Linked DNA regions of Peribacillus sp. FSL E2-0218. The protein of the gene in region 1 interacts with the protein of each later gene in a pairwise test. Links are inferred from orthologs where the notes say so. Each region holds a gene or a part of one and is shown on either strand. Other genes may lie near its edges. The genes, in order: leuS and ligA.

Region 1 (11,963 bases):
CGTACTTCGACATTAAGAACAGGGGGCCATGATTTCATGGCTCCCTTTTTGCACGATTTTTTCGGAATTCGCATATATAATGAAAAACCTGTCGATAATGTTTAGGTACGGCTATTGCAATTATCGGTGAAATTGACTAGAATGAAATAAAATCCAATATTCTCATAAAGACTATGATGAGGAACAGTAGCGATTTTATTCCAGCAAAGAGAGTTGACGGGTGGTGCAAGTCAACCTGGGATGATTGTGAACTCGCCTTGGAGTTTCAGGTGTGAAGGTGAAAAGTAATGCCTGACGAACCAATCCACGTTACGGATGTTTAAGCTGGGCGGATTTTAGCTATCGCCAATGTGGGTGGTACCGCGGGAAGATATACATAATCCTCTCGTCCCTATTTTGGGATGAGGGGTTTTTTATTGTTTTTTATACGGAATAAGGAGGAAATCAAATGAGTTTTGACCATAGAAGCATAGAAACGAAATGGCAGCATTACTGGGAGGGCAACAAGACATTCAAGACGGGCGAAGAAAGCGGTAAACGCAAATTCTACGCCCTTGATATGTTCCCATATCCTTCAGGGGCAGGTCTTCATGTAGGACACCCGGAAGGTTACACGGCAAGCGATATTTTAGCCAGGATGAAGCGGGCCCAAGGATATAATGTCCTGCATCCGATCGGCTGGGATGCCTTTGGACTTCCGGCAGAGCAATATGCAATCGATACGGGAAATGACCCAGCTGAATTCACGGAGCACAACATCAACACGTTCCGTCGCCAAATCAAGGCACTTGGTTTTTCTTATGACTGGGATCGTGAAATCAATACGACGGATCCTGACTATTACAAATGGACGCAATGGATTTTCTTGAAGTTATATGAAAAAGGCTTGGCTTATATTGATGAAGTGGCCGTTAACTGGTGTCCAGCACTTGGCACGGTCTTGGCGAACGAAGAAGTCATCGATGGGAAAAGTGAGCGGGGAGGCCATCCGGTCGAGCGCCGTCCGATGAAGCAATGGATGCTTCGCATCACGGCTTATGCAGACCGCTTGATCGACGATTTGAATGATGTGGATTGGCCGGAAAACATCAAGGATATGCAGCGTAACTGGATTGGGCGTTCCGAGGGAGCGGAAGTTACTTTCCATATCGACGGCTTTGATGATACCTTCACGGTGTTCACGACCCGTCCTGATACGTTATTCGGGGCAACTTATGCCGTATTGGCCCCGGAACATCACTTTGTCGATAAAATTACGACAGCTGAACAAAGAGATGCAGTTGAGGCTTATTTGGATGAAGTGAAGCATAAAAGCGATTTGGAAAGAACCGACTTGGCAAAAGATAAATCAGGCGTTTTCACGGGGGCTTATGCGATGAACCCGGTAAACGGCGAAAAAATGCCGATCTGGATTGCCGATTATGTGCTGATCAGCTACGGAACGGGTGCGATCATGGCCGTTCCTGCGCATGATGAACGTGATTATGAATTTGCTGTCAAGTTCGACTTGCCGATCAAGGAAGTCGTCGCTGGCGGGGATGTCACGAGTGAAGCGTATACAGGCGATGGCCTTCATGTGAATTCGGAATTCCTTGATGGGTTGGATAAAGAAGAAGGCATTTCAGCCATGATCAAATGGCTGGAAGAAAAAGAAATCGGTACGAAGAAAATTACCTACCGTCTTCGCGACTGGTTATTCAGCCGTCAGCGTTACTGGGGTGAACCGATCCCGATCATCCATTGGGAAGATGGGACGATGTCTGCACTGAAGGAAGAGGAACTTCCGTTGATTTTACCGAAAACGACAGACATCAAGCCTTCAGGGACAGGGGAATCTCCACTTGCGAACATTGCGGAATGGGTGAACGTAACCGATGAAAACGGACGGAAAGGGCGCCGCGAGACGAACACGATGCCGCAATGGGCAGGCAGCAGCTGGTACTTCCTTCGTTATATCGACCCGGATAACACGGAAGCGTTGGCAGATCCCGAAAAATTGAAAGAGTGGATGCCGGTCGACATTTATATTGGCGGTGCCGAGCATGCGGTGCTTCACTTGCTGTACGCGCGTTTCTGGCATAAATTCTTGTATGATATCGGCGTCGTGCCAACGAAGGAGCCATTCCAAAACCTATTTAACCAAGGAATGATCCTTGGCGAGAATAATGAAAAAATGAGTAAATCAAAAGGAAATGTCGTGAACCCGGATGATATCGTTGAAAGCCATGGTGCCGATACACTTCGCATGTATGAAATGTTCATGGGACCATTGGATGCATCGATTGCCTGGTCGACAAACGGGCTGGATGGTTCGCGCAGGTTCCTCGACCGTATCTGGCGTTTATTGGTCAACGAGGATGGAACATTAACGGATAAGCTGACCGAAACGGATGACACGGGCAAGCTTGAGAAGGTCTATCATCAAACGGTTAAAAAAGTGACCGAGAACTATGAAGAATTGAAATTCAATACGGCAATTTCACAATTGATGGTATTCATCAATGACGCGTATAAAGCGGATTCGCTTCCTAAAGTATATGTCGAGGGCTTCGTCAAACTGCTTGCACCGGTTGCACCGCATATTGCCGAAGAGCTTTGGTCCAAACTGGGTCACTCCGAAAGCATCACATACGGAACATGGCCGGCCTTCGATGAAGCGAAGCTAGTGGATAACGAAGTCGAAATCGTCATCCAAATCAACGGAAAAGTCAAAACGAAACTGATGGTGCCAACTGACACCACGAAAGAAAAACTGGAAGAAATCGCGATGGGCGATGACTCCATCAAAGAACAAATCGACGGGAAAACGATTCGCAAAGTCATTGCCGTGCCTGGCAAATTAGTGAATATCGTCGCTAATTAAAAGCAATCGAAGGAAAACTGCTCCGCGCGAGTTTCGTGCCGGGGCAGTTTTTTTGTGGCCCAAACAGGACTTAAGTCTTGTTTGGAACAGCCCGGTTTTAGATGAAATCATCAGTGGTTGTCCGTAATTTTCCAATTATGTCGCTAACTTGGTACATGGGAATCATTTTTCGGTTCGCCGTTCACATATATCAACATTTCACATGGAAAAGGGAAAAAATTGGTTGATAAAATCTTATAGTGTGATAATTTGGTATAGTACTATATTTTTTTAACCAAATATTGGAGGTAAAAGCGTGAAACTTAACCATGTTAGTAGATTGACAGCGTTTGTACTTATTTTTGCCTTGATTTTCAGTTTGATGATTCCGCAAAATTCACAAGCTGTAACTACATCAATTGAAAATGTCAAAACGATTAAAAATGGGGATACATTGGACGGGAAGTTCAATGAACCGGATGTTCACTGGTACCAAATCAACCCGACAGCAGAAGAAATACAAAAGTTTTCCCATATTGAGTTTGAGGTCGATTCGGATAAAATTTTGAATATATCCGTCTATTCAAGTAAGGAAAAAGCCGAAAAGGATGAGAGCAACTATTGGTTTTCTTCTTATCCGGATGAAAAAGCCGTCATTGATTTCCCATATGCCTGGGAAGGAACGTATTATGTGAAAGTTGAATATTTAGGCGAAACGGATGATGAAGGAAATCCAATCCCGGATGCCAAAAATGAAGCGGGATATTCCATCAATGCCCATTCGGTAACCTTGCCGCCATCCGCTGGGGAAGAGGAGATGGGACTTGAAGAATGTCCGGTCGAAGTGAGTGCGTACGACAAGAAAACGGGTGAATCATTGTTGAAATCACTCCGTGTGTTTAGAGATGAAGTTCTCACGACGTCGTCTGAGGGACGCAGCCTTTCTTCTTTATACTATAAGGCTTCGCCATTCCTTGCCTATCATCTGGCTAGCAATAAAAAAGCGAGGGATGCCGCGTATAAATATTTAGTCGAGATTAAGCCGCTGATTGATGATCTAAATGAAAACGGAGCAAGCAGCACCGCAGTCATTGAAAAAGGCAAACAGCAAGAAGCAATTAAAGAATTGTACACTATGGCTGCGGATGCCGCACCGGCTGGATTGAAAAAGGATATGGAAAGCCTGGCAAAGAAAATCGATCTTGAGGATCTTGCAGGGGTAAAGGTAGTCGATATCGCAAGTAAAGCGGGAATCGAGCTGCCAGCTTCAAAAAATACAAAAAACAAATACATCGTCAAACTTAAACCTGGGAAGTCATTAAGCTCCTTCCAATCCAAGGTAAGCGGAAAAGGATATGGAAAACTGTCGACTCCCGAGAAGCAAGAGCCAATGTATGATGATATGTACGTCGTGGAGTTAAAGAGCCAAGCCAAGATGAGCGCATCAGCTCTATCATCGATCGAAAACCTTTCAGAAGTGGAATATATTGAGCCGGTCAAAACGTATAAAGCTCTTTCAGCCGATATTCAGTCACCGTATCAATGGTCGTTGAATAATCCTGGTGGAGAAGAAGGCATCAAGGGCGCGGACATCGATAACGAAAAACTGCAAGCCTTGATTAAAAAACGTAATTTAAAGGAAACATTGGTGGCGGTCGTCGACACGGGTGTCGATGATTCACTGGCTGATTTGCAAGATCGTGTCCGCATGGACTTAGGCAAGAATTTCATCGATAAAAAAGGCAATGCCATCGATGACAATGGCCATGGAACACATGTATCCGGCATCATCGCTGCCAAAGCGGATAACGGATATTCGATGCAAGGAATCAATCCATTAGCGAAAATCATGCCTGTAAAGGTGCTTGATTCTTCAGGCTATGGAGATAACGAGAAAATTGCACTGGGCATTAAATATGCCGTCGATCACGGTGCCAAGGTAATAAACTTAAGTTTGGGCGGAGAATACAGCAGGACGATCGAATATGCCTTGAAGGAAGCAGCTGCGAAGAATGTAATGGTTATCGTGGCAAGCGGTAATGATGGGGTGGAAGCTCTATCTTATCCGGCATCATCCAAATATGCGATTTCCGTCGGTGCAACCAATGCTCTTGACTTAGTATCCGATTATTCCAATTATGGATTCCAATTGGACATGGTCGCCCCTGGGACAGCCATCCCAAGCCTTGTCCCTAATGGAAACGTTACGTATATGGATGGTACGTCGATGGCAGCTCCGCATGTTGCGGCAGCTACAGCGCTGTTATTATCCGCAAACCCTGGATTGAAGGTGAATGAAGTAAGGCAAATCCTTCATGATACCTCCGAATATGTGAAATTCGAAGAAGAAGATAATGCTTACCCTACTGAGGAATATGAAGATGAAGATGGAGAAATCATCATTCCTCAAGAGGAACTGCCTGTCGGTAAAGATTTAGTATCAGGATACGGAAGATTGAATGCTTTCAGTGCACTAAGTGCTGTGGATTTACAAGCAAAGGTCAACTCTGTATTCGATAATAAAACAACCCTGACTGGAACGGCTAAAAAAGGTTCGGCGATCGAAGTGAAAAGCGGAAGTAAATCACTAGGTAAAGCAACGGCGGCTGCTAACGGAACGTTCACTATCAAGATTCCGGTCCAAAAAGCGGAGCAGATGCTGACTGTGCATATCTCTGATTCTGCCAAACTGGCAACTTCTTCAATCAAAGTATTCGTGAACAAGGGTGCAACCCCTGCTAAGCCAACCGTTAAGCCTGTCAGCGACAAAGACGTGTATGTAACGGGTCAATCGCAAGCCGAGGTGAAAGTCACGGTCAAAAACAGTGCGAAAAAAGTGATCGGCTCAGCAAACACGGACAGCAAAGGAAATTTCAAAGTCAAAATCAGCAAACAAAAGGCCGGCTCCAAACTGTCGGTCACAGCAACTGATCTAGCAAAACGCGAAAGCAAGGCAGCAGCCGTGACGGTTCTCGATAAAACCGCCCCGGATGCACCGAAAGTGAATGAAGTAAGCGACAGCGCCACCAAAGTAACAGGTAAAGCGGAAGTGAGCTCAACCGTTACCGTGAAGTACAACAATAAAAGCATCGGAACGGCAACCGTTGATAAGAAGGGGAACTACTCCGTCAAAATCAGCAAGCAAAAAGCAGGATCCGTGTTATATGTCTCAGCCAAAGACAAAGCGGGCAATACAGGAAAAGCAACAAAGGTAACAGTGAAAGATAAAACCGCACCATCCGCACCGAAAGTGAATGAAGTGAATGACAAAGCAACAAAAGTAACAGGTAAAGCGGAAGCGGGTTCAAAAGTTACCGTAAAGCAAAACAATAAAAACATCGGAACGGCAACCGCTGATAAGAAGGGGAACTACTCCGTCAAAATCAGCAAGCAAAAAGCAGGGTCCGTGTTATATGTCTCAGCAAAAGATAAAGCAGGCAATACAGGAAAAGCAACAAAAGTAACCGTGAAAAAATCCAAATAGCAATGCGCGAAGGCCGTTTAACGAATATGTTAAACGGCCTTTTTGTTGTGGGAAAAAAGGGAGGCTCCGCTCCATCAGCGATGCTATGAGCTTGGAGTGAAATTTCAAATATGGTATTTCCCGTTTTAATATTGGAACTTCATATACTCTCTTTTCCAGTATGATGAATCTTTACTGGATCAAAGGAGATGAGCGAAAGAACATGGATGAAAAAAATAAGAGTAATAGCATTAGGGACCATTTTAGCTTGCTCGATTGGGTTAGGAACACTATCAGTTGAGGCTGGAAATGAGAATAACAAGTATTCATTTACAATTCAGAAGGATCAAAAAAATTCGTACACAGGCACAGAGTATCGTCAAACGACTACAGAACGGAATACATGGAAAGTGAGAATGTATAAATCAACAGAAGGAACTAATACGGTAACGACGTATTGGCTCGAAAAAAGCAACGGCACGAACGTATCTCCTTCAGTTAAAGTTACAGCTGGTAGCGGCGGTTTAAATAGTGGGCGAAATCATTATGTTAAAGGCAATGCAGGTGCGAATGCGGCTAATGTTAGGTTAACGGCTGAGAATAATAATGTGAGTTCTAGCACCTATTCCGTAAACGGATATTGGGATGAAGAGACAGGGAGGATATTACCTGGACAGTATAAAGAATCATACACCACAGAATATAATAAATAAAAAATGATGAATATGGTGATGCTACCTTGGATGATCGTTGATTCAAGGTGGCCTTATAAAGGGAGACTAAATGAATAGTTATTATTATCGATTAACACATAATAAAAAAACAAAGTTCATCGTGTTATGTATAATGGCGATTGTCATGATTGATATCTTTATCTTGATCGGCAATGTTTCAGAATCATGGATCATGCCCCATCTAGCCACTTTTTTAGCGGCAAGTTCATTAGGTCATATGATGCAAATACTACTAATCTGGTTTTTGCCCATTTTTCTATTAATCATGTGCGCCGACAGCTATATTCAAGACTATAAAACAGGCTACCATTATATCGTAGCGACCAAAAAAGGGCGATATGCTTATTATAAAACGATGTTATTGGGAAATATGTCATTTTCCTTTTTAGTGATGGTTGGTTGCTTGCTGTTAAATATGTTCATTGTCTATTTGGTATTCAGGAATGGTGAATTTGACACTGGGTTGACCCCGGATTTATTTCCGGAAAATCCTATATATACACTCGCCAACCAAATGCCTGCTGTCGCCAATGTCGTTTATATCATCATTTTTGGGTTTTACACGAGTTTATGCGCAGGGATGGCGACTGTCCTTAGCTGGTGTTTCCCGGATATGAAGTATACATATCCGTTAAGCTTTGTTATTTGGTTTTCACAAATTTTAGGACTGAATTATTCATTGGCCATGATCATCCAGCCTTTTAACGAAGTGACCTTGGAAGCTTTCGGGTTGATTTTCTTTAGATCGACCATCCTGTTTTTAGCGATCATCACGGCCGGGTTTCTGTATAAGGTGAAAAGTGATGAAATCTAATCAAAAAAAAGTGTATGTATCCCTGCTGCTATGTTTTTTATTTGGATGTTTATGGATGACCTATAATATTCATTATTTAAAAATCAAGCAGCTAGATCCAGCGTATCCATTGATCATTGATGTAAGTGGAAGTGTAGAAGGCTATCTCTCGGTTAAAAATTTATTGATCACATATATGATTCCTTTGTTACTGTTTTATCGTTTTTTTATTGAAGATGAGCATCCGCACAGGATCGTTCGCTTCACATCCAGAATTGATTTGTATCGTAGACGGACGATCCAAGTTTTTATCAGTTCGTTTATCTTTGCGTTCAGCATCTTATTGATTCATTTCGCAGCTGTGTTCCTATTTGATCGATTTCATTTTGTATCTTCGGATTTTTGGAAACTAACACTTCTTAATCTAGCATTATTGACGTGTATCTATTTCTCGATTGGCCTGCTTTATTATTTCATTTTTGATTATTCCAATTCAATCATGGCGATGGCAGCGACCTTTTGTATTTGTTTTTTCTTATATGTAATGAAGAGTCAGCTGAATCTGGCATGGGGCCCTGCCAGTGATGCAAATGTAATCGATCCTTTTTTAAGCAGCGGAATGACCGGATATCAATCGTTGATTTTGTTAGGAAAAGAGGTATCGCTATCTCTCGTGATGGCTTTACTTGGGCTGTTTGCAATAGAGGAAAAAGATTTCCTGGTTGGTGTTTCCGATGACTAAACGTATCTTCTTACTGATGTTGATCATCATCTTGTTGCAAATTTTATTATTTGATTATTTTGATGGCTCTATTGCCGATCTTACGGGATATATGATCGTTAGCGGAGTTCCGGTCAGTAATAAGTTTGTTGTATTGGGAACATGGTATATGTTCTTTGCTGGCTTGAGCTTTTTATCGCTCGGTTATATGCGGAAGTATATTTCCGGTTATGGCGTGTACCTGATGATCAGGGAAAAAAGCAGGGTGAAGCTTGGATTTAGAAGAATCGGTAATCTAATGATTCTTATATTTGGATTATCTTCCATCCAGTTTCTTTTCTCGATCGTATTCGCTTTTATAACTAATGAGGAGCAGGCTTTTTTTTATGATGATTTTCAATCATTCATCTGGATAGCGAGTCTTTATATGTTGTCCAATTTTGTCTTGATTTTCATCCAAATGGCACTTCAGCTGCATGTTACGGAGGAAGTAGCTTTATTGCTGACAAATGTTTATGTGCTTGTTTCGGTCACTTTGGGCGGAGTTCTTTTATCTGCGCAAAAGCTGACGTGGTTACTCTATTTTTTGGTTCCCAATTTCGGGATGTATGTAAGAAGTGATGTCCTTGAAATGGGCGGAATATCAGCAGTACATGCTTATATTGTACTAACCGTAATGACGCTCATTTTAACTGTTTTAACATATGGACGATTAAAGAAAATCGATTTAATTTAACGAGGTGCACAATGACGACAATACGAATTCGCTCTTTACATAAAAAGATAAGGAAGAAAACTCTTTTGCATGATATCAATTATGAGTTTAACAGCGGGAAAATATATGGTTTGTATGGAAGGAATGGCTCCGGTAAAACGATGCTGCTTAGAGCGATGGCAGGCTTGCTCATGCCAAGCTCAGGAGAAATTGCCATAGACGAAAAAATCCTTCATAAAGATATTTCCTTTCCGGCTAATAGTAGTGTCATTATTGAAAACACTTCGCTGCTGCACCAGTATGATGCTTATACGAATCTGAAAATATTAGCGAAAATCAGGAACATCGCCACGGATGAAGATATTAAAGTTAATATAAGAAGAGTCGGCCTTGATCCGGAATCGAGAATGAAGGTAGGGAAATTTTCGTTAGGAATGAAGCAGCGTCTAAGTGTCGCTCAAGCGATATTTGAAAAACCGGACATCTTGTTATTGGATGAACCGACCAATGCGATTGACGAAGAAGGAGTTACGCTAGTTTATCGCATTTTGAAGGAAGAAAAAGAGCGCGGCGCACTCATTCTGCTGACAAGCCATCATAAACAAGACCTGGAAGCATTAGCCGATGAATATATAAAGATGGATAATGGAGGCATCGTCCTTGACTCTAAATAAAACCATAGCCGCGTTAACCTTACTCGTATTAATAAGCGGATTTCTTATTTATAAAGTGTACATTGTTCCTTCAGAGATGAATGCCGATCATAGAAATACGGAAAATAATACAGCTTCCTATAAGGTGTTGGAGTCACAAAACATCATCGTCGGAAAGGATATCGATCAGGGCCATTATGACATTAAAGCCCTCGATAGTGAAGCGGAGTTTTTTGGCGATAAAATGCACAAAAATGCTGTTTTACATGCAAGGCCTTTTTATCTAAATTCGAAAATGTCGATTAAAGGGAAGATTGAATTCAAGCCTTCTGAATTTAAAAAAGTCGTGAAAAAAAATCAACAAATCATCATGAAAGATCCTGGTCATTATGTGGTCGGTACAGAGATACCATCGGGGAATTATCTACTATCAAGAACAAGCGATAAAATCCGAGTGTTTGTCGATATAAAAGATGAAACGCAAACCGAAAGCTTGCTGACGATTCAATGGGAAATCGGTGAAAAAGTGAAAAAGCCAATCGTGCTCGAACTGAAAAAGGGCTATAACGTCTATATTGATAAAACGGGAAAAGAGGGCTATATCTCAAATGCAGGTAATTTGATATTGGAGGTAAACGCGCAGGAAAACGAATAGTGCACTGGTCAATGTAAAATTAAAGATGAAAGTTAATCTATAAGGTAAGGGACCCTAATTGGGTCCCTTAATGCATTTTAGTTGTTCACGAGTAATGAGTTGTTAAAAAGCGAAGGCCGATCCTTTTAAATAAAATAGGGTGCTTGCTAATTCCCATACATGTACAATAAGGTAAGGATTTTCGTTCAACTAAAAGGCGGAATTTAAAAATAAAAGGAGGATGGATGATGATTGAACTACAATATTTCGAGCGCTCAGATATAGAACAATTAATAAATTGGATACCTTCAGCTGAATTTGCATTGCAATGGGGTGGTCCTGCATTCCAATATCCGTTAACGGAAGAGCAACTAGAAAAATACCTTGAACAAGCGAACAAAGAAGATTCTGATACATATATTTACAAAGTAATCGACCAAGACTTACAAAAAGTGATTGGACACATTTCTTTAGGGAAAGTCGACCGAGTTCATAGATCAGCGAGAGTAGGGAAGGTATTGGTCGGTTCACCAGAAGTAAGAGGAAAAGGGATTGGTTTTGAAATGATGAAAGCCATTTTGACAATTGCGTTTGAAGAACTAAAACTACATAAGGTAACCTTAGGTGTTTTTGATTTTAATACATCTGCGATTCGTTGTTATGAAAACGCTGGATTTGTTAGAGAAGGATTTTTAAGGGATGCTCGTAAAAATGGTGATGAATACTGGAATTTGATTGAAATGGGTGTTCTAGAAAACGAATGGCGTGAAATGAATAAAAGATAGAGGATCGGGATTACAGCTGCATGATCCGAGAACTTTAAAAGGAGATACTACGACAAATAGTAGTATCTCCTTTGTGTTTTCAAGAGCCAAATTAAATCAGTGTAACCAACCAACATGGAACAGACGATTCCTTTTTCCTTTAAAAGTGTTAGCTGTTCCTTCATTAACAGGAACAGCTACCCCAGCAATCTCTCCTCTTCGATCTTAAAGCATGCATGTTCATTTTCATAGTGTCAGATTTGGTATTTCGCGTTTTAATTATGAAACTTCCCGTCCCCGCTTTTCTTGTAATATAGCTGGTAACGGAAAAAAATAAGAGGAGAGAAGGACTATGCAAGAAAAAGCCATGGCAACGTTCCTTACAATGATTACTTTGGTAGGTTTCCATTCTATAGAAGCTTTAGAGTTCACAAAATTATCTTCCCAAGCCATCTTTGGGTGAAGGAAGGGTGGATAATAAATAACTAGCATGAGGGGTTTTCAGATGAAAATGTTTAGAAGTGCGGCATTGTTCCTTCTGTTTATAGCCGTTTTCTTTTCTCTCCCATCCATGATATCGGCAGCCAATCCGGTTTGCGAACCAACAACAGGAGCGACACTTCAATTATTCGACAGCAGCAATA
Region 2 (11,813 bases), 4.1 Mb from region 1 along the record:
CTGGTTCAGGACGGCAGCAGGAAATATTCCGATATAGCGATTCTTTACAGGACAAACGCACAATCACGTGTAATGGAGGAAGTTCTGCTCAAATCCAACATAAATTATGCCATCGTCGGAGGCACCAAGTTCTATGACCGTAAAGAGATCAAGGACTTACTTGCCTACCTCCGCCTTATTGCCAATCCTGATGATGATATCAGCCTTCGCCGTGTGATCAATGTACCAAAACGCGGAATTGGCGCAACCTCCATGGATAAAGTCGCGGATTATGCAAACCAATATGATGTTTCCATTTATAAAGCTCTTGAATCCGTGGAAATGGTCGGGATAAGCGGGAAGGCCACCAAGGCAGCAAGGGAATTCCATACGTTGATCACGAACTATACAAATCAGCAAGAGTACTTATCTGTGACGGAACTGGTGGAAGAAGTGATTAAGAAAACCGGTTACCGAGAGATGCTGCAGGCAGAAAAAACGATCGAATCACAAAGCCGGCTTGAAAATATAGACGAGTTTTTATCCGTTACGAAAGCATTCGAAAGCAACAGTGACGACAAGTCTTTGGTTGGCTTTCTAACAGATCTGGCGTTAGTGGCCGATATTGACCAACTTGATGAGAATGCAGAAGAGTCTACAAATACGGTAACGTTGATGACGCTACATTCAGCGAAGGGGTTGGAATATCCTGTAGTCTTTTTACTGGGACTTGAGGAAGGTGTTTTCCCTCATAGCCGTTCGCTAATGGATGAAGAGGAAATGGAGGAAGAACGCCGTCTTGCTTATGTAGGAATTACAAGGGCTGAGAATGAGCTATTCATGAGCAATGCCCAAATGCGGACATTGTATGGGCGTACGAGCATGAATCCCGTTTCACGTTTCATCGGTGAAATACCGGCGGAGCTGCTTGAAGACCTGAAACCGAAGCCGGCTCCAAGGGCAAGGCAAACCCCTTTCAGTTCTTCAGCAAGGGCCAGCACTTCTTCAGCTGCGACAAGAAAAGCACCTGCATTCGGCAGGGCTGTTTCTGCACCATCTGCCACGGGCGGTGAAGAGATTGGCTGGGCTGTCGGTGACCGCGCCTCTCATAAGAAGTGGGGTGTAGGAACCGTAGTGAGCGTCAAAGGGGAAGGCGAAGGAAAGGAATTGGATATTGCATTTCCAAGTCCAATTGGCATCAAGCGCCTATTGGCAAAATTTGCACCAGTTGAAAAAGCTTAAGCTATTATTATGCGAATACTGGTAAAGAATAGGGATATCTGACTTTAGACACCGCTCTTCCATATTGAAGTGCGGTGGAGTCTTCTTTAGAAAGGATTGAACGTATGGACTTAAAAGCTGCAGAGAAGAAAGTGCTAGAACTGCAAACGTTATTGAACCAATATAGTTATGAATATTATGTGATGGACCAGCCGTCAGTGCCTGATGCCGAATATGACCGATTGCTCCGTGACCTCATTGAGTATGAAGAGAAATTTCCTGAGCTGCAAACGCAAGACTCACCGACACAGCGGGTCGGCGGAGCGATTTTGGACATGTTCGAAAAAGTGGAGCACTCCACACCGATGCTTAGCTTGGGAAATGCTTTCAATGAAAGTGACTTACGCGATTTCGATAGGAAGGTCCGCCAAGCTGTAGGTGATGATTTTTCCTATGTTTGTGAATTGAAAATAGATGGACTTGCCGTCACGCTGCAATATGAGAATGGATATTTCGTAAGAGGGGCAACCCGGGGAGACGGAACGATTGGTGAGGATATTACGGCAAATCTAAAAACGATCAAGTCGATTCCTTTGAAGCTACGGGAGCCGATTTCTTTAGAGGTGCGCGGCGAGGCATTCATGCCGAAAAAATCATTCGAATCTCTGAATATGGTTAAGGAGGAACGTGGTGAAGAACCGTTTGCAAACCCACGGAATGCGGCTGCAGGCTCGTTAAGGCAGCTTGATCCAAAGCTTGCAGCAAAACGGAACCTCGATATTTTCCTTTATGCGATTGCTGATTTGGGTGAAACGGGAGTTATCAGCCAAAGTGAGGGCTTGGATCTATTGGATCGCTTAGGGTTCAAGACCAATCGGGAAAGAAAAACATGCTTCAATATAGAGGAAGTGCTAGCCTATATAGTAGAATGGACGGAGCAGCGGCCAAACTTAGCCTATGATATCGATGGGATTGTCGTAAAGGTGAATTCCCTTGAACAACAGGATGAATTAGGTTACACTGCCAAAAGCCCGCGTTGGGCCATCGCTTATAAATTCCCGGCTGAAGAAGTCATAACGACGCTAAGGGAGATCGAGCTGAATGTGGGCCGTACGGGTGTCTTGACGCCGACTGCTGTTTTGGATCCCGTTCGGGTTGCAGGCACGACCGTACAGCGGGCATCACTGCATAACGAAGATTTGATTCGAGAAAAGGATATCAGAATCGGAGACCAAGTGGTCGTGAAAAAAGCCGGTGATATCATTCCAGAGGTGGTCAATGTACTGGCGGAGCGCCGGACTGGCGATGAATTGGAGTTCCAGATGCCGACTGAATGCCCGGAATGCAGCAGTGAACTCGTCCGTCTGGATGGGGAGGTTGCCTTACGCTGCATCAATCCGAAGTGTCCGGCGCAAATACGGGAAGGCCTGATTCACTTTGTATCCCGGACGGCTATGAATATTGATAGTCTAGGTGAGAAAGTGATCAGCTTGCTGTTTAAAGAAGAACTGATACAAGATGTGGCTGATATTTATAAGCTTACATATGATCAATTGATCGCATTGGAACGGATGGGCGATAAATCGGTCAATAAACTCCTTCAAGCGATCGAGGCTTCGAAATCCAATTCCTTGGAAAAATTACTATTCGGGTTAGGGATTCGGCATGTTGGGTCGAAAGCGGCAAAAACACTGGCCCGGGAATTTGGCACGATGGAAGCCTTAAGCAAGGCAAGCCGTGAGGAATTAACGTCCATTAATGAAATAGGCGATAAGATGGCAGACTCCATCGTCGCATATTTTGAGTTGGAAGAAGTCCATGCATTATTGAATGAGCTGGAAGCGGCCGGTGTGAATCTAGCTTATAAAGGGGCAAGAGCTGTTCCTGTTGAGGAAATCGATTCGTTTTTTGCCGGGAAAACGGTTGTGTTAACTGGTAAATTGCATCAGCTAACACGTAATGAAGCAAAAGAAAAATTAGAGGCGCTTGGCGCTAATGTTGCCGGAAGTGTCAGTAAGAAAACCGATTTGGTCGTGGCTGGGGAAGATGCCGGATCAAAACTGGATAAAGCCGAAAGTTTAGGCGTCCTGGTTTGGGATGAAGAGAGACTGATTGAGGAACTAAAAAAATAAGAGGTGTAGCTATGAGGAAACACTCTGTTTTGGGGATGGTCCTGATACTGCTTCTTGCTGGGTGTGCGCCTAGTTTTGAGGATAAGCAAGAGGTAGTTAAAGACTCCAAAGACAAAAAAGAAACGGCAATCATTCCGAAGTATAAGATTTCGGAAGAATATTATCAAACAATCCTTCCGTTTGAGCCATCAAAAGCCCGCGGTTTGGTCGTATCGAATTTGAATACCCGCTATGATATTGAAGAATTCGAAAATGGACTGATGAGGCTGGCCCAAACTCAATTCGACCCGGAGGAATATCTATTCCAAGAGGGACAAATGCTTAGCAGCTCCACGATTTCCTCCTGGCTTAACAGGAAATTCACCAAAAGTCAGCTGCAAGAAAAGGATTTGAAAGCATCAGAAAATCTGGGTTTGAACCCGCTTGATCCCGGTAAAGGTGACATCGATAAGCGGAATGAAGAAAACCCGATCTATCTTGCTCACATTTTAGAACATAATTATTTAGTCAAATCAAAAGACAATTCAGTGAAACTGGGCGGAGTAGTAATAGGCCTTGCGCTGAATTCCGTGCATTATTATCAAAAGGAAGCCTATGGCGCCACGTATGAACAGAAAATCGATAGTAAGAAGCTTAAGCAAGAAGGCGAAAAAATCGCGGCGCAGGTCTTGAAACGTCTCCGTTCGATGGACAAGCTGAAAAACGTCCCGATTACGATTGCCTTGTTCGAACAAAATGAAAAATCCTCAGTGGTTCCAGGGAATTTCATTTCTTATACCAATATCGGTCAGAATTCCAATAGCATCGGAAAATGGAATGACCTGAACGAGGAGTATTTCCTATTCCCTTCTGCAGGTGCTGAAAAAAAATACCGCGATGACGTCAATACCTTCACGAACTTCAAAGAAGATGTTGAAGAATATTTCCCTAACTTTAACGGAGTCATCGGCAGGGCGTTTTATATGGATGACCAATTACAAAGCTTGAACATTGATATTCCCATTCAATTTTATGGGAACTCGGAGGCGATTGGCTTTACCCAATATGTAGCCGGTCTCGTAATGGAACGCTTCCCTAAATATATTTCCGTACAGGTATCGATTACCTCGGTAAATGGACCTGAAGCTCTCATTGTCCGTGAAGCAAATCAAGCCGAACCAACCGTGCATATATATGAATGATAAAAGATGAAGCTTAACAGCTTCGTCTTTTTTTTGAAAGTAAAATAAACGATTATAAAAGCTTCCATATCAGAAAGTGATTTCCTCTAAAAAGGGGGAGGCTTGTCGAATTACACGGATGTTGTGCCATTTCCCCGGAAATTCCGCCAACTTTCTCATATTTCCCGGAAAATATCTGATTTTGCTTATCAAATATTTGAATTTCGACATGGTATCTCCTGTTGCTTTACTGTGTAATAGTTTGATATGATTTAAACGATGATTTTATGGAGAAAAGCGGCGAAATTCAGTCGATTTGGATATTTTTTCGGAGGTGAAGAGAATGTCACGTATTTCAATGGAACAAGTTAAACACGTTGCCCATTTGGCACGTTTGGCCATTACGGAAGAAGAAGCAAAGCAGTTTCAGCATCAGCTTGACCAAATGATTTCATTTGCGGAGCAGTTGAATGAGCTTGATACAGATCAAGTGAACCCGACTTCTCACGTTTTGGATATGAAGAATGTAATGCGGGAAGATGTTGCAAAGCCTGGATTGCCTGTGGAAGAAGTAGTGAAAAATGCACCGGATAGCAAAGAAGGATATATCCGTGTACCATCCATAATTGAATAAGGAGGGACAATGATGTCGTTGTTCGAACAAAAGGTTTCTGAACTGCATGAACGCTTACATAAGAAAGAGATCAGTGTTACTGATCTTGTTAACGAATCGTATAAGCGAATTGGCGAGGTAGAGGGCAAGGTGAAGGCATTTTTGACTCTTGATGAGGAAAACGCCCGCACTCAGGCAAAACAATTGGATGACCAACTCGTAAAAGGCGGGAACGAAGGCGCTTTATTTGGCATGCCAATCGGAGTTAAAGATAATATTGTCACAAAAAATTTACGGACGACTTGTGCGAGCAAAATCTTGGAGAACTTTGATCCGATTTATGACGCAACCGTCGTTCAAAAGTTACAAAAGGCTGAAACGGTGACCATCGGTAAATTGAACATGGATGAATTTGCGATGGGGTCTTCAAATGAGAATTCTGCCTATCAGGCCACACGCAATCCTTGGAACACGGACTATGTACCAGGCGGCTCTTCAGGTGGCTCTGCTGCGTCAGTCGCTTCAGGTGAAGTCTTATTCTCTTTAGGCTCAGATACAGGTGGATCGATTCGCCAACCAGCGGCATACTGCGGCGTAGTCGGCCTGAAGCCTACTTATGGACGGGTTTCCCGTTACGGACTAGTGGCATTCGCATCCTCATTGGACCAAATCGGACCGGTTACAAGAACAGTGGAAGATAATGCCTATTTGCTTGAGGCGATTTCAGGTGTAGATCCAATGGATTCCACCTCAGCCAATTTGGACGTGCCGAATTTTGTGAATTCATTAACAGGCGATGTACGAGGTTTGAAAATTGCCGTTCCTAAAGAATACTTGGGCGAAGGCGTTGGTGAAGAAGCGCGTAACTCCGTTCTTGAAGCGTTGAAAGTATTGGAAGGCCTTGGAGCTGAATGGGAAGAAGTATCCTTGCCTCATTCCAAATATGCCTTAGCTGCTTACTATCTGCTTTCTTCATCCGAAGCCTCGGCGAACCTTTCCCGCTTCGATGGAGTTCGGTTCGGACACCGTACGGATAATGCGGAAACGCTTATTGAAATGTATAAACAAACCCGTGCCGAAGGATTCGGTGACGAAGTGAAACGCCGTATCATGCTAGGGACGTTCTCCTTAAGCTCAGGCTATTATGATGCGTATTATAAAAAGGCTCAAAAAGTACGTACTTTAATCAAGCGGGACTTTGAGGATGTCTTTGAAAAATATGATCTTATCGTTGGCCCGACTACACCAACGCCAGCATTTAAAATCGGTGAAAAAATGGACGACCCATTAACGATGTACGCGAATGATATTTTAACGATCCCAGTGAACCTTGCTGGTGTACCAGGGATATCCGTGCCGTGCGGATTCGGGGCGAATGGGCTTCCGCTTGGACTTCAAATGATTGGAAAGCATTTTGATGAAAGCACGATTTATCGCGCAGCTCACGCATTCGAGCAAGCAACAGATTTTCATAAACAATTTCCTAAGCTGTAAGGGGTGAAAGAAATGGACTTTGAAACGGTAATTGGTTTAGAAGTGCACGTAGAATTAAAAACGGATTCAAAAATATTCTCGGCGAGCCCGAATCATTTCGGTGCCGCTCCGAATAGTAACACGACCGTAATTGACCTAGGCTACCCAGGCGTATTGCCTGTCGTCAATAAAAAGGCTGTTGATTTTGCAATGAAGGCAGCCATCGCACTGAATTGTGAAGTGGCGGAAATTACGAAATTCGACCGGAAAAACTATTTTTACCCGGACAATCCTAAAGCGTACCAAATTTCGCAGTTCGATCAACCAATCGGTGAACATGGCTGGATTGAGATAGAAGTAGGCGGCAAGAAAAAGAAAATCGGCATCACCCGCATCCATATGGAAGAGGATGCAGGAAAGCTGACCCATAAAGGAAACTACTCACTATGTGATTATAACCGTCAGGGAACTCCACTCGTTGAAATCGTTTCCGAACCGGATATCACTTCTCCTGAAGAGGCATATGCCTATCTGGAAAAATTGAAATCGATCATTCAATATACAGGCGTTTCCGATTGCAAAATGGAAGAAGGCTCACTTCGCTGCGATGCCAATATTTCCTTGAAACCTGTCGGGCAAAAGGAATTCGGTACGAAGACCGAATTGAAAAACCTGAATTCCTTCAACTTCGTTCGCAAAGGCTTGGAGCATGAAGAAATCCGCCAAGCGGAAATCTTGAATGAAGGCGGCATAATCGAGCAGGAAACACGCAGGTTCGACGAAGCGACAGGCAGAACGGTCCTGATGAGGATCAAAGAAGGTTCCGATGATTACCGCTACTTCCCGGAGCCAGACTTATTGACGATCCATATCGATGATGAATGGAAAGCGCGCATTGCAGCTGAAATTCCAGAGCTTCCGGATGCCCGGAAAAAACGGTATGTCGAGGAATTCGGCTTACCGGAATACGATGCTGCCGTCTTAACGGTAACGAAAGAAACAGCCGATTTCTTTGAAGCGACAGCAGCGGCCGGTGCAGATGCAAAACTGGCATCCAACTGGATCATGGGCGAGGTTTCCGCATTCTTGAATGCCGAAGGAAAAGAACTGCATGAGGTCCAACTGACGGCCGAATCATTGGCAGGCATGATCAAGCTGATTGAAGACGGGACGATTTCTTCAAAAATCGCTAAAAAAGTTTTCAAGGAATTGATTGAAAATGGCGGGGATGCAGAAACGATCGTCAAGGAGAAGGGACTCGTCCAAATCTCCGATGAAGGAGCATTGTTGACTGCGGTTGAAGAAGCGCTCAATAATAATCCGCAATCAATCGAAGACTTTAAAGCCGGAAAGCAAAAAGCGATCGGCTTCCTTGTCGGGCAGATTATGAAGGCGACGAAAGGACAAGCCAATCCACAGCTTGTTAATAAAATCTTGGTCGAGCAAATCAATAAACGTTAATTTTTGGCCGTACCACTGTTAAAGTGGTACGGTTTTTACTTGATTTGGAATAGGGTTTAACGAGAATAATAAAAGGCAGCCGGCAAGCGAAAAAAAATTTGGAGTTATCTGTAGGGGTAACTCCTTTTTGTGTCGTCTATTACATGAATGTTTAACAGAAAGGAGGAAGAGAAGTGACGGATGAGCTAGTGGAGAAGGTCAGGGCTGGGAATGATCATGCATTCCGGATATTGATTGAAACGTACAAACAGACGATATATCGAACCGTCTATTCCGTTTTGCGCAATCAAAAAGATGCAGAAGATGTAACCCAGGAAGTCTTTATCAAAATCTATACTTCTCTTCCTCAATATAAGAATCAGGGCTTCAAAACTTGGATCACCCGTATAGCCGTCAATCATGCAATCGATCTTAAGCGAAAAAGGCAACGCCAAAAGGAAGAGCCGCATGAGGAAAGATCATCGGAAGCGGATTTGGGCGCATCTGATGATGTCGAGGCTGTTTTTTTTCAAAATGAAAGACGAAAGCAGGTATTGCGCAAGCTGAATGACCTCCCGGAGGGCTATCGTGACGTGGTATATGATTACTACATAAAGGAGAAGACATTCAAGCAAATTGCAGAGGAACAGCAGATCCAAGTGAAGTCTGTCGAGGTTAAGTTATATCGTGCAAGAAATTGGATGAGAAAACATTGGAAAGAGGAGGATTTTTCATGAATCATGTTTCCAAGGCTGGATGGGTTGCTTATTTGGCAGATGAAATGCCCGAGGATATAAAAATAGAATATGAAAATCATCTATACTCCTGTGACGAATGTTTGTCCGTTTATATGGAAGCGATGGAAATGGAAGAGGCCAGCCTGCTCATCGTCGGTGACATTGCAGATTCTGTCATGAAGTCGATCAAACGGGAAAAAGGCGGAGGTGAGGAAGAGGCCACGCAAATCCGGAAAGAGCAATCACTTCGGACGATTGCCAGACATTATCTGATAGCGGCCGGATTCACGGTTTTATTAATGGCCGGCGGAGTATTTCAATCATTGACTGAATACGTGGATTCCGTGGAGACGACCAGTGTGAAGGAAACAAAATCCCTGACAGATGGGATTATCGATAAAACATTCAATTGGATGGACTCGATCGAAAAGAAAAATAAGGAGGGGTTTATTAATGAATAAAAGTCCTGTCATCGCTTTTTTATTATCGTTCCTTCCAGGATTCGGGCATTTTTATCTGGGCAGGACATATAAAGGATTATTTTATTTTCTTGCTGCGTTCGGATTTGGGTTTGGAGGGCTCATGCTTGCATTGATCAGTCATACGGATGCATTCCTGGCCTTTTCCGTAATTGGCATGGTGTTTTACTTCATTAGTATATTTGACTTGGTGGTCACCTCTTTAAGAAATCCGCATGGTGAAGCAGATATGGAGAAAGTGGCTGCCCAGCCGGAAGCGGAAAGATTTTATGTGATCATTCTTTCATTCGTTCCGGGCGTCGGGCATTTTCAGCTTGGCCTCATGAATCGGGGCCTCATTTTTCTCATCGGTTTTTTGGGATTGGGGATTATGGTGGTATTCCTGAGCATGCTGACACAGATGGAGGGTCTGTTAATATTCATGGCGCTATTGCCGGTCATCTGGATTTACAGCTTTTTTGATTCCGTTCAACAGCTGAATAAAAAGCAGCGAGGCGAGGAACTCATCGATCGGACCGTGCTGGAGGATTTCGAGCAAAGGCGGGAAACAGGCAAGAAGAGTAAATCAATTGCAACTTTATTCTCCATCTTCCCTGGGGCCGGCCACTTATATTTGGGCCTGCAAAAACGCGGAATTCAATTGATGGCAGGTTTTTTGTTTGCCATTTACATATTGGATTTGCTCCGGTTGGGCTTCTTCTTTTTCCTTATTCCGATCATCTGGTTTTATAGCTTTTTCGATGGATTGCAAAAAGCCTCGAAAATGGAAGAAGGACCTGTTGAAGATACGCCGATCATTTCAGGAATCGACAACCAACAAAAATGGATAGGGTTCGGTTTGATGGGACTTGGAATCTATTTCTTGACCAGTAATATCATCGTACCTGCGATTGCCCCCCATTTGGATGAATGGATTGGAAGTAACCTGGAATATTGGTTCAGAGATTACTTCCAAAAAGGATTGGTGTGTATCCTTCTTATAGGCGGCGGAATCAAATTGATGGCGGGCAGTAAAAAAGCTAGGGTGGAGGAGGAGACAAAATGAGGACATGGAGAGTCGGAACGATTTCAATGGGTGCTGCCCTTGCAGGTTTAGGTGTGGTTTTACTGGTATCCCAATTCCTGCATCTGGATTTGACGACGATTTTCCTATCATGGTGGCCGCTAGTGTTCATCATCTTGGGAGCTGAGATTCTTTTCTTTGTCTTTTTCTCCAGAAAAGAAAGTTCCTTCGTTAAGTATGATATTCTTAGCATTCTGTTCGTGGGCTTGCTTGGGATGCTGGGAATAGTATGCATTTTGCTAACGTCTAGCGGCCTGATGGATCAGGTCAGGGCAGCGGTGAAAAGCGAAGAAAAGACCGTCAATTTACCTGGCTTCAATGAAAAAGCCGGAAAAGGAATACAAAGAGTCGTCTTGGATTCCGGTTCATACCCCTTGACGGTCGAAAGCGGTACAGAGGAGTCGGTTTCCATTTTCGGAACATATGATGAGCTGGGAATGGAGACTTCAGGGCCACTGCTGAAACGGGTGGAAGATTATTTACTGGTTCAAAGAAATGGGGATACGCTTTATATCAGCTTCAAGGATTTACCGATCCAAAACCGGCTTTTGGACACTGGCAGCATGGATCTTGAGGCAACTCTCGTCATCCCTGCCGAGCTGGCCTTGGAGATAGAAGGCCAAAGTGCCGACCTTGTCTTGAAACCTCGTCAGCTCCTGAATGACTGGAATGTGAAGGGCAGCGGGAACCTTAGTGTGTTCCTTCAAGACAATAGCGATATCAAGATAGAGGCAAGAGGGGCCGACGAACTGGAAGGCCCCAAAGACGGCTGGAAGGTGAATGAAGGAAAACCGGAACAAATAAGTGAAAATGACCCTGCAAAAAAGAACGGAATATTCAAGTATGGAAAAGGGAATCATAGTTTAACGGTCACAGATACGATCCATGTTACGGTTCATAATCCGTGATCGAAATCATTTACTAGAATAAAATGATAAAAAGCATTATAATTTCCCTGATAACAATTCTGGAAAAATGCATATAAAGGTATGGACCGAAAGTTCGGTCCTCTTTTTTTTTTCGAATATTGCTTTTCATGTAACGAAGGATTAAGATGTAAATTATGGAATCAATATGTATAAGGATGATGGGAAATGAAAAGAGCAAGGTTGATTTACAATCCGACTTCTGGCCGGGAAGCCATTAAGAAGAGTCTGCCAGGTGTGCTAGCGAAGCTTGAGGAAGCTGGTTATGAAGCTTCTGCACATGCCACGACTGGTGCGGGTGATGCGACGAATGCAGCTAAGATCGCCATTGAACGAGGCTATGATATTGTCATTGCGGCAGGGGGCGACGGTACGATTTATGAGGTTGTTAATGGACTGGCCACGGCAGAAAAACGCCCGAAACTAGGGATCATTCCGACGGGAACGACGAATGACTTCGCCCGGGCGCTGCATTTACCGAAGTCAATTGAAGGGGCAGCCGAAATCATTGCCCGCGGGCATACGATGCCGATCGATATCGGGAAAATGAATGATAAATATTTCATCAATATTGCTGGCGGAGGCCGATT

The links.
Region 2: the proteins of leuS (region 1) and ligA interact in binary tests that used the Escherichia coli proteins (3 or more experiments, as listed by UniProt). The link is inferred for Peribacillus sp. FSL E2-0218 from one-to-one orthologs.

The regions. Positions count from the first base shown.
Region 1 is NZ_CP150304.1:4,541,810-4,553,772, reverse strand. Bases 65-3,155 are described here. They hold leuS (leucine--tRNA ligase), read left to right. Parts: upstream 65-448; coding sequence 449-2,863; downstream 2,864-3,155. Outside these bases: MHI53_RS21925 (DUF2524 family protein), read left to right, coding at 1-16; MHI53_RS21915 (Ig-like domain-containing protein), read left to right, coding at 3,159-6,326; MHI53_RS21910 (DUF2712 domain-containing protein), read left to right, coding at 6,515-7,018; MHI53_RS21905 (hypothetical protein), read left to right, coding at 7,089-7,853; MHI53_RS21900 (WxPxxD family membrane protein), read left to right, coding at 7,843-8,574; MHI53_RS21895 (DUF2705 family protein), read left to right, coding at 8,567-9,289; MHI53_RS21890 (ABC transporter ATP-binding protein), read left to right, coding at 9,301-9,942; MHI53_RS21885 (hypothetical protein), read left to right, coding at 9,929-10,576; MHI53_RS21880 (GNAT family protein), read left to right, coding at 10,804-11,340; MHI53_RS21875 (right-handed parallel beta-helix repeat-containing protein), read left to right, coding at 11,825-11,963.
Region 2 is NZ_CP150304.1:476,461-488,273, forward strand. What follows is about bases 888-3,828. They hold ligA (NAD-dependent DNA ligase LigA), read left to right. Parts: upstream 888-1,325; coding sequence 1,326-3,332; downstream 3,333-3,828. Other genes in these bases: pcrA (DNA helicase PcrA), read left to right, coding at 888-1,221; MHI53_RS02265 (CamS family sex pheromone protein), read left to right, coding at 3,344-3,828. Outside these bases: more of pcrA, read left to right, coding at 1-887; more of MHI53_RS02265, read left to right, coding at 3,829-4,513; Asp-tRNA(Asn)/Glu-tRNA(Gln) amidotransferase subunit GatC, read left to right, coding at 4,836-5,126; Asp-tRNA(Asn)/Glu-tRNA(Gln) amidotransferase subunit GatA, read left to right, coding at 5,139-6,599; Asp-tRNA(Asn)/Glu-tRNA(Gln) amidotransferase subunit GatB, read left to right, coding at 6,612-8,039; MHI53_RS02285 (sigma-70 family RNA polymerase sigma factor), read left to right, coding at 8,213-8,755; MHI53_RS02290 (hypothetical protein), read left to right, coding at 8,752-9,216; MHI53_RS02295 (TM2 domain-containing protein), read left to right, coding at 9,209-10,279; MHI53_RS02300 (hypothetical protein), read left to right, coding at 10,276-11,205; MHI53_RS02305 (diacylglycerol kinase), read left to right, coding at 11,392-11,813. UniProt on the Escherichia coli protein: DNA ligase that catalyzes the formation of phosphodiester linkages between 5'-phosphoryl and 3'-hydroxyl groups in double-stranded DNA using NAD as a coenzyme and as the energy source for the reaction.